2 regions of the Kitasatospora sp. NPDC029312 genome follow, and region 1 is predicted to be linked to the other one. Evidence: riboswitches for the same ligand, from Rfam matches in the RefSeq annotation. Region 1 holds a riboswitch; the other holds the start of a gene.

Evidence for each region. Region 1 has a riboswitch for cyclic di-AMP ahead of ACZ4WV_RS28720 (M23 family metallopeptidase). Riboswitches for the same ligand answer to the same signal wherever they lie in the genome.
Region 2: it holds a riboswitch for cyclic di-AMP, as region 1 does, so the genes downstream of both, ACZ4WV_RS24700 (transglycosylase family protein) here and ACZ4WV_RS28720 (M23 family metallopeptidase) in region 1, are expected to answer to the same signal.

The regions. Positions count from the first base shown of each region.
Region 1 covers NZ_JBVHXY010000044.1:40,446-45,263, forward strand. Annotated here, with positions in the region: gene ACZ4WV_RS28705 (TetR/AcrR family transcriptional regulator) at 1-528, opposite strand, end outside; gene ACZ4WV_RS28710 (alpha/beta fold hydrolase) at 568-1,392, opposite strand; gene ACZ4WV_RS28715 (YiaA/YiaB family inner membrane protein) at 1,509-1,799, opposite strand; cyclic di-AMP (ydaO/yuaA leader) riboswitch at 1,997-2,155, shown strand; gene ACZ4WV_RS28720 (M23 family metallopeptidase) at 2,168-3,016, shown strand; gene ACZ4WV_RS28725 (hypothetical protein) at 3,087-3,959, opposite strand; gene ACZ4WV_RS28730 (GNAT family N-acetyltransferase) at 3,958-4,818, shown strand, end outside.
Region 2 covers NZ_JBVHXY010000032.1:68,376-73,193, forward strand. Annotated here, with positions in the region: gene eno (phosphopyruvate hydratase) at 1-1,032, opposite strand, end outside; gene ACZ4WV_RS24700 (transglycosylase family protein) at 1,274-2,065, opposite strand; cyclic di-AMP (ydaO/yuaA leader) riboswitch at 2,070-2,235, opposite strand; gene ACZ4WV_RS24705 (cytochrome P450 family protein) at 2,446-3,735, opposite strand; gene ACZ4WV_RS24710 (SDR family NAD(P)-dependent oxidoreductase) at 4,058-4,483, shown strand; gene ACZ4WV_RS24715 (nucleoside triphosphate pyrophosphohydrolase) at 4,510-4,818, opposite strand, start outside.

The DNA.
Region 1 (4,818 bases):
GACGAGGCGGTCATGGGTGGTGGTGAGGTCCTCGGCGAGTTGGAAGGCGCCGGTGGTGGAGAGGGAGGCGAAGCCGTGGGCGAGGGAGCGGACGGTGCGGGCGGCATGAACGGCTTCGGGCCCGTCGAGGCCGTAGGAGCGGAGGACGGCGAGGATCACGCCGAGGAGTCGGGTGGCCGCGCGGGTGAGGTCGTCGTCGGGTCGTGGGGCCTGGGGGAGGGCGGTGTAGCGGTGGGGGTGCTCGGTGGCGTAGGCCTGGTAGGCGCGCAGGACGGCGGTGACGGCGTCGTCGCCGCTGCGGCCGACCGCGGCGTCGGCGAGCCGGTCCGCCAGTTCCTCGGTGACCCGTACGGCGATCAGCCGGCGCAGTTCGGTGAGACCGCCGCTGACGTGCTTGTACAGGGAGGGGGTGGCGACCCCGGCGCGGGCGGCGACGGAGGCCAGGGTGAGGGCCTCGGTGCCCTGCTCGTCGATGAGGGCGAGGGCGTAGCCGACGACCTGGTCCGGGGTCAGTCCTACTCGGGGCATGGCTTCGGTTTTCTCCGTAGGGATGCGGGGCCGGCGGCGTCAGGCGCGTTCGGCGAGGAAGGGCAGCAGGGCGTCCGCCACGGCCTGCGGGTTGTCGGCCATCGGGTAGTGCCCTGAGCCCTCGATCATCACCTTCCGGCTGCCGAGCGCCGCGGCCTGCCGGTCGGCGACGGCCGCCGGGTCCGGGAAGTCGGGGTCCTTGCTGCCCATCAGGACGAGCGAGGGGCAGCGGACGGCCGCGCACCAGCCGATCGGCGCGGAGTCCCCGGTGACGTGCCCGCGGGTGGCGGTCTTGCGCCCCGGGGTGCGCAGGTCGGCGACGAGTCCGGCGACGTACGCGTCGAGGTCGGCGGGTCGGGGGCCGGGGAAGGCCATCTTGCGCAGGTAGAGGCCCCAGGAGGCGGGCCAGTGGACCAGCGCGGTGCCCGTCACGGCCATCACGCCCCGCATCAGGGCGTTGGACCGGTGCTCGACGAAGGCGTCGATGAGCGCGATCCCGGCGATCCGCTGGGGTGCGTCCCCGGCGAGCTTGACCACCGTGGCCCCGGTGTAGGACTGGCCGACCAGGACGGCCCGTTCGATGCCGAGGCGGTTCAGCAGGGCGAGGACGTCGGTGGCGATGGCGGCCGGGCTGTAGTCGTCCCAGACGATCGAGGACTCACCGAAGCCGCGCAGGTCCATGGTGATGACCCGGTGTCCGGCCGCGGTGAGCAGCGGGTGCAGGTGCCGGTACGCCCGTCGGGTGTCGAGCATGCCGGGGAGCAGGACGACGGGGGCGCCGGCGCCCTCTCGGGTGTCGTCGAAGGCGATCCGGCCGCCGGAGACGTCGAGGTACTGGGTGCTCGGGGTGCTGGTGCCGTTCACGGTGGTCCTCCACGGGGGCGCTGCTGCCGATAGCCAAGAAGCTACGGCTAATAGCCTTAGCCGTCAAGCCCCTCGTTCCGGCCCCCTTCGCCCCCCCCGACCGGCCGGGCGAGGGCTCAGACTCCCTCGACCCTGAACGGGTCGTGCTCCGCCAGCAGCTTCTCCAGTCGGGCCTGGTCGACCCGGGCGACGGTGTCCGCGGACTCCTGCCGGTCCCGGATGACCTTGGCCAGCGTGAACGCGGACGTGACGGTGTAGAGGAGGCCGATCCCGAGGAACGCCCGGGTCCATCCGGCGACGGGCAGACAGGCGATCCCGGCGGCGAGGGCCACGCCGGAGATGGTGAAGGAGAGGACGGCCTGGGCGTAGTACGCGGCCGTGGTGCGGGTCTGCATCGGTGCGGTCATGGCGACAGGATGCGACGGCGCTGTCGGGTCACACATGAGTAGGAGTACTCAGATGGACCCAGGTGAATGACGGGTCGTTCGTTGACGTCCGATCACCCGGCCCCCAGCCGTCCCGGACGGATGGCTTGGAATCAGGGGCTCCTAGGATTAACGTTTGATAACGCAGCGCGGTCGTCAACGCCGTACCCAGACGGCACCGTGCGCCGTCGCCTAATCCCACCGGCCGGCCTCCGGGCAGGTCAGGGAGCCGGGGAACCACGTTCCCTGGGGTGAATCGGCGGGGCCCCGGCCCGGCCGTAGGAGACCTTCCTGCTCCGAACCCGTCAGCTAACCCGGTAGGCGCGAAGGAAGGAAAGGAGCGCGCCTCCGTGGCGTCGACGCACACCCCGGCACACCCGGGCGGCCCCGCAGCCGGTACCCAGCTCCTCGACCACCCCGGCCCGGACGGTGCCGAGTCTCTCGGCACCGACGAGTTCGCCCCGGAAGCCGAGACCAACCGCCACTGGATGCCGCGTCAGACCCGCGGGGCCTCCCCGCTCCTCGGCGTCACCGCCGTCGCCGCCACCCTGGGCGCCACCGGCTTCGCCTCCGCCACCCCGGCCGCCGCGCCCGCCGTCGAGGCCGCGGACGAGACGCCGGTCGCCCTCGCCGCCGACCCCGGCCTCGCGCTCGCCGCCCGCATCCAGCAGCAGGCCGACAGCCAGCGCACCGCCGCCGAGGAGAACGCCCGCCTCCAGGCCGCCCAGGAGGCCGAGGCCAAGGCCGCCGCCAAGGAGGCCGACGCCAAGCGCGCCGCCGAGGAGACCGAGCGCGCCAAGGCCGCCGCCCTCACCCTGCCGGTGAAGGACTACAACCTGTCCGCCCACTACGGCCAGAGCGCCCGCTACTGGGCCCACCTGCACACCGGCCTGGACTTCGCCGCCGACACCGGCACCCCGGTGTACGCGGTCGGCCAGGGCACCATCACCTCGGCGGGCTGGTCCGGCGCGTACGGCTACCGGATCGTCGAGACCCTGCCCGACGGCACCGAGATCTGGTACTGCCACCTCTCCTCGATCATCACGGGCTCCGGCAAGGTCGGCCCCGGCCAGCAGATCGGCAAGGTCGGCGCGACCGGCAACGTCACCGGCCCGCACCTGCACCTGGAGGTCCGCCCCGGCGGCGGCGCCCCGGTCGACCCCGAGAGCTGGCTCCAGCAGCGCGGCCTCAACCCGTAACGGCCCCGACGGCCGCAACGGCCCCCGACGGGCGGGCCCCCGGGCGCGCCCGGAGCCCGCCTCCGGTCCCTCACTCCGCCGGCAACTGCGCCAGATAGGCGTCGATCTCCTCCGGCCCCGGCTCCGGCGCGAGCTCGGCGAACTCCTCGACCAGCAGCCGCGGCAGGCCGGGCACCGTCCACTGGCCCAACAGGTCGAGCGCGACCCCGGCCGCCGCCGCCTCGAACGCCCCGAAATCCCCGGCCAGTTCCTCCGGCATCGGCCGCCCCAGCGCGGTCAGCTCGGCCAGGTTGCGGTAGCTGCGCCGCATCAGGCCCTGCTCCAGCAGCCGCCGCGCGCCGTCGGTGGCCATGCCGACGGACAGCACCCGGCCCGGCCCCCAACCCTGCTCATCGGGTTCGTCCAGCCAGCCGGCCGGCACCAGCGCCTCGTACCCGGCCAGCCGTTCCGCCTCGCCCAGTGCGGCGAAGCCCGTCAGCCAGTCCCGCACCGCCGCCCCGTCGGCCGTGTCCACCCCGTGGGCGTGCAGCAGCACCGCGTACAGCCGCGGCCAGGTGACCAGATCGGCGCGGCGCAGCAGCCCGGCCGCGACCTCGCCCTGCCACTCGGCCTCGGCGTGCAGCCGCTCCTGGCGCTTCGCATTGAGCCGCTTCACCGCCCGCTGGTGGTCGACCAGCAGCCGCACGGCGTTCCCGTAGGCGAGCGGATCGGCGTCCGGCGCCGGTTGGACGTACAGGTGGAGCCGCTCGTACAGCAGGTGCTCCACCGCGTCGGAGGTCAGTTCGGGCCAGCCGTCGTGCATCCTGCCCTCGCCCAGCTCCAGCAGCGCCAGCACCGTGCGCAGCGGCGCCTCGGCCACCGGCGCGCGGCCCTGCTCGGCCGCCCAGGCGAGCAGCTCGGCGGCCTTGGTGCGCGGAGCGAGCCGCAGGTCATCGTCGTTCATGTCCCGAACGGTAGCCGCCGGGCGCGGGCAGGGTCGGCCCCCATGGTCCCCGTACGACTCACCGGCCCCCGGCTCACCATCCGAGTACCACCACACCCCGGAGGACGTGGACGCGTTGCACGCGCTGTTCGGCGACCCCGAGGTGACCCGCCGCCTCACCTTCGGCCCGCGCGACCGCGAGGACTGCGCCGACCAGATCGAGCTGTACCTGGAGGAGGCGATGGCGGAGGAGCGGGACACCTACCGGCTCGCCGTCTGCCGCCGCGAGGACGCGGGGGAGGCGGCGGGCGCGGCAGGCGCGGCGGGCATGCGGGACGGGGAGTACCCGGCGGACCGGGCGGACGCGGTGCCGGTCGGGCAGGCCGGCCTGACCCTCGGCGGGTTCCGCTCCGCCGAACTCGGCTGCGTGCTGCGCCCCGAGGTGTGGGGCCGCGGCTACGCGACCGAGATCGCGGAGTTGCTCTGCGGGTGCGCCTTCGGGCCGCTCGGACTGCACCGGCTGGCCGCCCGGACCGATGTGGACAACCCGGCCGCCGCCCGGGTGCTCACCAGACTCGGCTTCCGGCTGGAGGGGCGGATCCGGCACGACGTGTACCGGGGCGGCGTGTGGGTCCGACTCCCACCAGTACTCGCTTCTCGTCGACGAGTGGCCCGGCCGGACCGGCACGCAGGAGGCCGGGACGGGGGGTTAACCCCACCTCCGATCCGCCGGTCCCCCGGATGCCCCCGCGGCGGCGGCTCGGCCAGACTCGAGGACGTCGGGTCGAAGAGCACGAGGGACCGAAGGGCCGGGAGCCGGGACATGAGCAGCAGCCGAAGCACGCTGGACCAGGAGTGGGACACCCTGGGCGGCTACGAC
Region 2 (4,818 bases), on a different contig from region 1:
CTCGGTGAGCGAACCGATCTGGTTCACCTTCACCAGCAGCGCGTTGGCGGTGCCGGTCTCGATGCCCTTGGCCAGGCGCTGCGGGTTGGTGACGAACAGGTCGTCGCCGACCAGCTGGACCTTGTCGCCCAGCTTGACGGTCATGGCCTTCCAGCCGTCCCAGTCCGACTCGTCCAGCGGGTCCTCGATGGAGACCAGCGGGTAGGCGGCGACCAGCTCGGCGTAGTACTCGATGAGCTCGGCGGACGAGAGGGACTTGCCCTCGAACTGGTAGGCGCCGTCCTGGTGGAACTCGGAGGCGGCGACGTCCAGGGCCAGCGCGATGTCGCGGCCGGGCACGTAGCCGGCCTTCTGGATGGCCTCGGTGATCAGGTCCAGGGCCTCGCGGTTGCTGTCCAGGTTCGGCGCGAAGCCGCCCTCGTCGCCGAGGCCGGTGGACAGGCCGCGCTCCTTCAGCACGCCCTTGAGGGTGTGGTAGACCTCGACGCCCCAGCGGACGGCCTCGGAGAAGGACTCCGCGCCGATCGGGGCGATCATGAACTCCTGGATGTCGACGTTGGAGTCCGCGTGCGAGCCGCCGTTGAGGATGTTCATCATCGGGACGGGCAGGACGTGCGCGTTCGGGCCGCCCAGGTAGCGGAACAGCGGCAGGTCGCTGGCCTCGGAGGCGGCGTGCGCGACGGCCAGCGAGACGCCCAGGATGGCGTTGGCGCCGAGCGAGGACTTGTCCGGGGTGGCGTCCAGGTCGAGCATGGCCTGGTCGATCAGGCGCTGCTCGGTGGCGTCGTAGCCGACGAGCTCGGGGCCGATCTGCTCGATGACGGCCAGGACGGCCTTCTCGACGCCCTTGCCGAAGTAGCGGTTCTTGTCGCCGTCGCGCAGCTCCAGGGCCTCGAAGGCGCCGGTCGAGGCACCGGACGGGACAGCGGCACGACCCGTGCTGCCGTCGTCGAGGCCGACCTCGACCTCGACCGTGGGGTTGCCGCGGGAGTCGAGGATCTCACGGGCTACGACGACATCGATGGACGGCACGAGGCATCTCCTTGCGGAAGCAGGGTCCGGCTGACGGTGGTGATGTCGGCGGACGATTGCGGAGTCGTTACGACCAGAGCCTAACCGCCCGGGCTCCCGGGGCCACGTTGGCCTCGGTCCCGTCTCAGCGTGTGGCCCTGCTACCCCCCGGTAGTTCACCTGCTTGTCCCAGCTTGTCCCCCCGGGCGCGGACGAATGCGGACGAAGGGGCCGGCCCGTCGGCCGGCCCCCTCACCGGGCCTCAGCCGAGGTGCAGCACCTGGCCGGGCATGATCAGGTCCGGGTCGCCGCCGACGGTGGCGCGGTTGCCGTCGTACAGCGCCTGCCAGCCGCCGGACACGCCCTGGGCGGCGGCGATGGTCGACAGGGTGTCACCGGAGCGCACGGTGTAGTCGTGGCCGGCCGGGGCGGCCTGGGCCGGCTGGCCGGCGCGCGGGGCGGCGTGCTTCGGGGCGTACTGCTGGACCGGCTGCTCGGCGGGCTGCTCGGCCTGCTGGGGGGCGGCGTGCTTCGGCGCGTACGACTGGGCGGGCTTCTGGGCGGGCTTCGCGGCCGCCTTGGGGGCCTGCTGCTTGGGGCTCTGCTGCTGGGGGGCCCGCTGCTGCGGGGCGGACCGAGCGGCGTCCGACGAGGTGTCGACGACGGCCGGGGCGCCGCCCTTGGTCAGGCCCGCCTTCTTCGAGCAGACCGGCCAGGCGCCCGGGCCCTGGGAGGCCAGCACCTTCTCGGCGACCGCGATCTGCTGGGCCTTGCCGGCCTGGTTGGCCTGCGGCGCGTACGCGGTGCCGCCGTACGCCTGCCAGGTGCTGGAGGTGAACTGCAGGCCGCCGTAGAAGCCGTTGCCGGTGTTGATGCTCCAGTTGCCGCCGCTCTCGCACTGGGCGACGGAGTCCCAGGCGGAGGCCGGGGCGGCGGAGGCACCGGTGGCGGTGAGGAGCGGCAGTGCGAGTCCGACGCCGGCCACGCCGGCCACGGCGATGGCCTTCTCGGTCTGGGTGCGACGACGGTGACGGCCGGTTCCAACGAACAGCATGAAGGGTCCCTCTCCGCACGCCTGCGAGGTGAGCTGTCGGGTTCGGACCGGGAGGTGGCCCGGCCGCCGTACGCGGAAACGTTCCGCTCGGGCGGCTTCACCCCAAGCCGTGGGGACGGCAACAAACCTGGTTCCCCCGCCCCTGCCCAGGGTTCTGGTCGGTTTCCCGTGACGCGGCGGGCAGGATTCGGCGTCCCGCGCACGGGGTCCGCAGCTGCGAACTCCCCGGAGACTAGACAGATCCTCAGACCGATCACAAGCTCATATCGCAGATATCACATGGAAATCACGGCATGTGATCAATCGCCTACCAGCAGCGGCTGTTTGTCCGGTTTGATAGGCCTTCATACCGACCTGAGCCATGGGCCAGCGACCTGCCGTCAGCATCTCGGAGCCTCAGGACCGGCGTGCGGTGACCTCGCCTCAGGACTGAATTCGACCGGAAGTTCGCGCAATCCACGCATGATCAGACCGCCCCGCCAGCGCAGGTTCTCCGGACTCTCGGCCAGTCGGAGATCAGGCAGCCGCGAAAGCAGCGTGGCCAGGGCGGATCGCCCTTCGAGCCGGGCCAGCGGGGCGCCGATGCAGTAGTGGATGCCGTGCCCGAAGCCCAGGTGGGGATTGTCCGCCCGGGCCAGGTCGAGGGTGTTCTCGGCCGCGAACCGGGCCGGGTCGCGGTCGGCCGCCGCCAGCACCACCAGCACCGGGTCGCCGACCGGGATGTCCACCCCGCCGATGGTCAGCGGGCTGGTCGCGAACCGCCAGGTCGCCAGCTCCACCGGCCCGTCGTAGCGCAGCAGTTCCTCGATCCCGGTCTCCAGCAGGGCGGTCTCCCCGCGCGCCACCGACTCCTGCAGCAGTGCCCGCTGGCCCGGGTTGCGCAGGAGTGCGTACGTCCCGTTGCCGATCAGGTTGATGGTCGTCTCGAACCCGGCGAAGATCAGCACGAAGCACATCGCGGCGGCCTCGTTCTCCGTCAGGTGCTCGCCGTGGTCGCTGGCCCGGATGAGACCGGAGATCAGGTCCTCACCGAGGTCGGCGCGCTTGCGGTGGATGAGGTCCACCAGGTAGGCGCGGATGCGCTTGACCGCCCGTCCCACGCCCCCGCGCTGCCCGCCCTGGTGGCGGATCATCATGCCCGCCCAGTCCCGGAGGTCGTCCTGGTCCTCGGCCGGGACGCCCAGCATGTCGCAGATCGCGTAGATGGGGAGCGGGAAGGCGAACTCGTGGATCAGGTCGGCCGAGCCGCGCTGCGCGAAGCGGTCGATCAGCCGGTCGGTGAGCTGCTGCACCCGCGGCTCGAACTCGGCCACCCGGCGCGGGGTGAACGCCTTGGACACCAGGCGGCGCAGCCGGGTGTGGTCCGGCGGGTCGATGTTCAGCAGGTGGGTCATCAGGTCCGCCTGCCGCTCCCCCGGGATGCCGACCCGGCCGGTGCGGTGCGCCTGCCCGCTGTGGTGCGCCGGGTTCTTCGACAGCCGGCTGTCCGCGAGCGCCTGCCGGGCGTCCGCGTACCGCGTCACCAGCCAGGCGTCCACGCCGCTCGGCAGCGTGGTGCGGTGCACCGGGGCGTGCTCGCGCAGCCAGGCGTACGCCGGGTACGGGTCGGCGGCGAACTCCCAGGTGAAGAGCTGCGGGGCGGGCTGGGCGGCGTCGGGCTGAGCAGGCATGGGTCGACCGTAACCGCTGTCCCGGGCGGGCCCGGAACGCCGGCGGTCCGCCGCGGCGCGCGGGTGGGTCCCGAGTCGATCGCAGGCGGAGCGCGGCGGGGGCGCGAGCCGTCCGTCAACGGCGCGCGAGCGGCGCGCCAACGCTCCGTGGACGGGCCGTGGACGGGCCGTGGACAGCTCTTGGACAGAGCTTGGCCGGGTGGCGGGCGTGAGCCTGGTCACCTGAGGGGTAATCCCTGTTGCGGAGGGTCAGGTCGTGCCTACGATCCTCCGCAGTGTGCGTGGGCGCCGGTGCGGTGTCGCCCACAGGGAGGAGCAGACCATGCGGGTCAGCGGGGCAGTCGTCGTCATCGCGGTGCTCGACGGCGGTTCGGGAGCCGACCTCGCCCGCCGGTTCACGGCGGCCGGCGCCGCCGGGATGCTGATCGCCGACACCGACGTCGGTGTCGCCGAGGACCTCGCCGCCGAACTCGACCGGCCCGGCTGCCCCGTCGTCGGCGTCGCCGGTGACATCCACCGGCCCAGCGACGTCGCCGCCCTGGTCGACACCGCCGAGAAGCACCTCGGGCCGATCGACCTCTTCTGCGTGGCCGGCCCGAACGGCGAGCGGATCGTCTCCCTCGCCGATCTGGACGCCCAGCTCGACCTGGAGCGCCTCGCCGAACTCGTCGCCCTGGTCGGCGAGGCCATCGGCGAGCTCGTCCCGCAGCAGCGGCGCCCGGCCGAGCACACCGCCACCGCGGCCTGACGCCCTCCACCGCGGCTTCAGGCCCGCTACTCCGGCTTGAGCCCCTCGGCCGCGCGCACCGCCTCCCGGTAGCCGCGCGCGGCCGAGCGCAGCGCCGCGTCCACGTCCACCCCGGCGTCGTGCGCCCGTTGCGCCACCGCGAGCAGCAGTCGGCCCGCCGATTCGGCGGTCAGCTCCGCCGGCAGCTCGTACGGCTCGTCCGGCACGCCCTCGAACCCCGCCCGGCGCACCCGGGACACCAGCTTCGCCGCGTACGCCAGCGACGGCAGCCCGGCCGGCACGCCGTCCAGCACGGACTCCCGGTCCGCCTTCTCGGCCGCCTTCAGCTGCTCCCA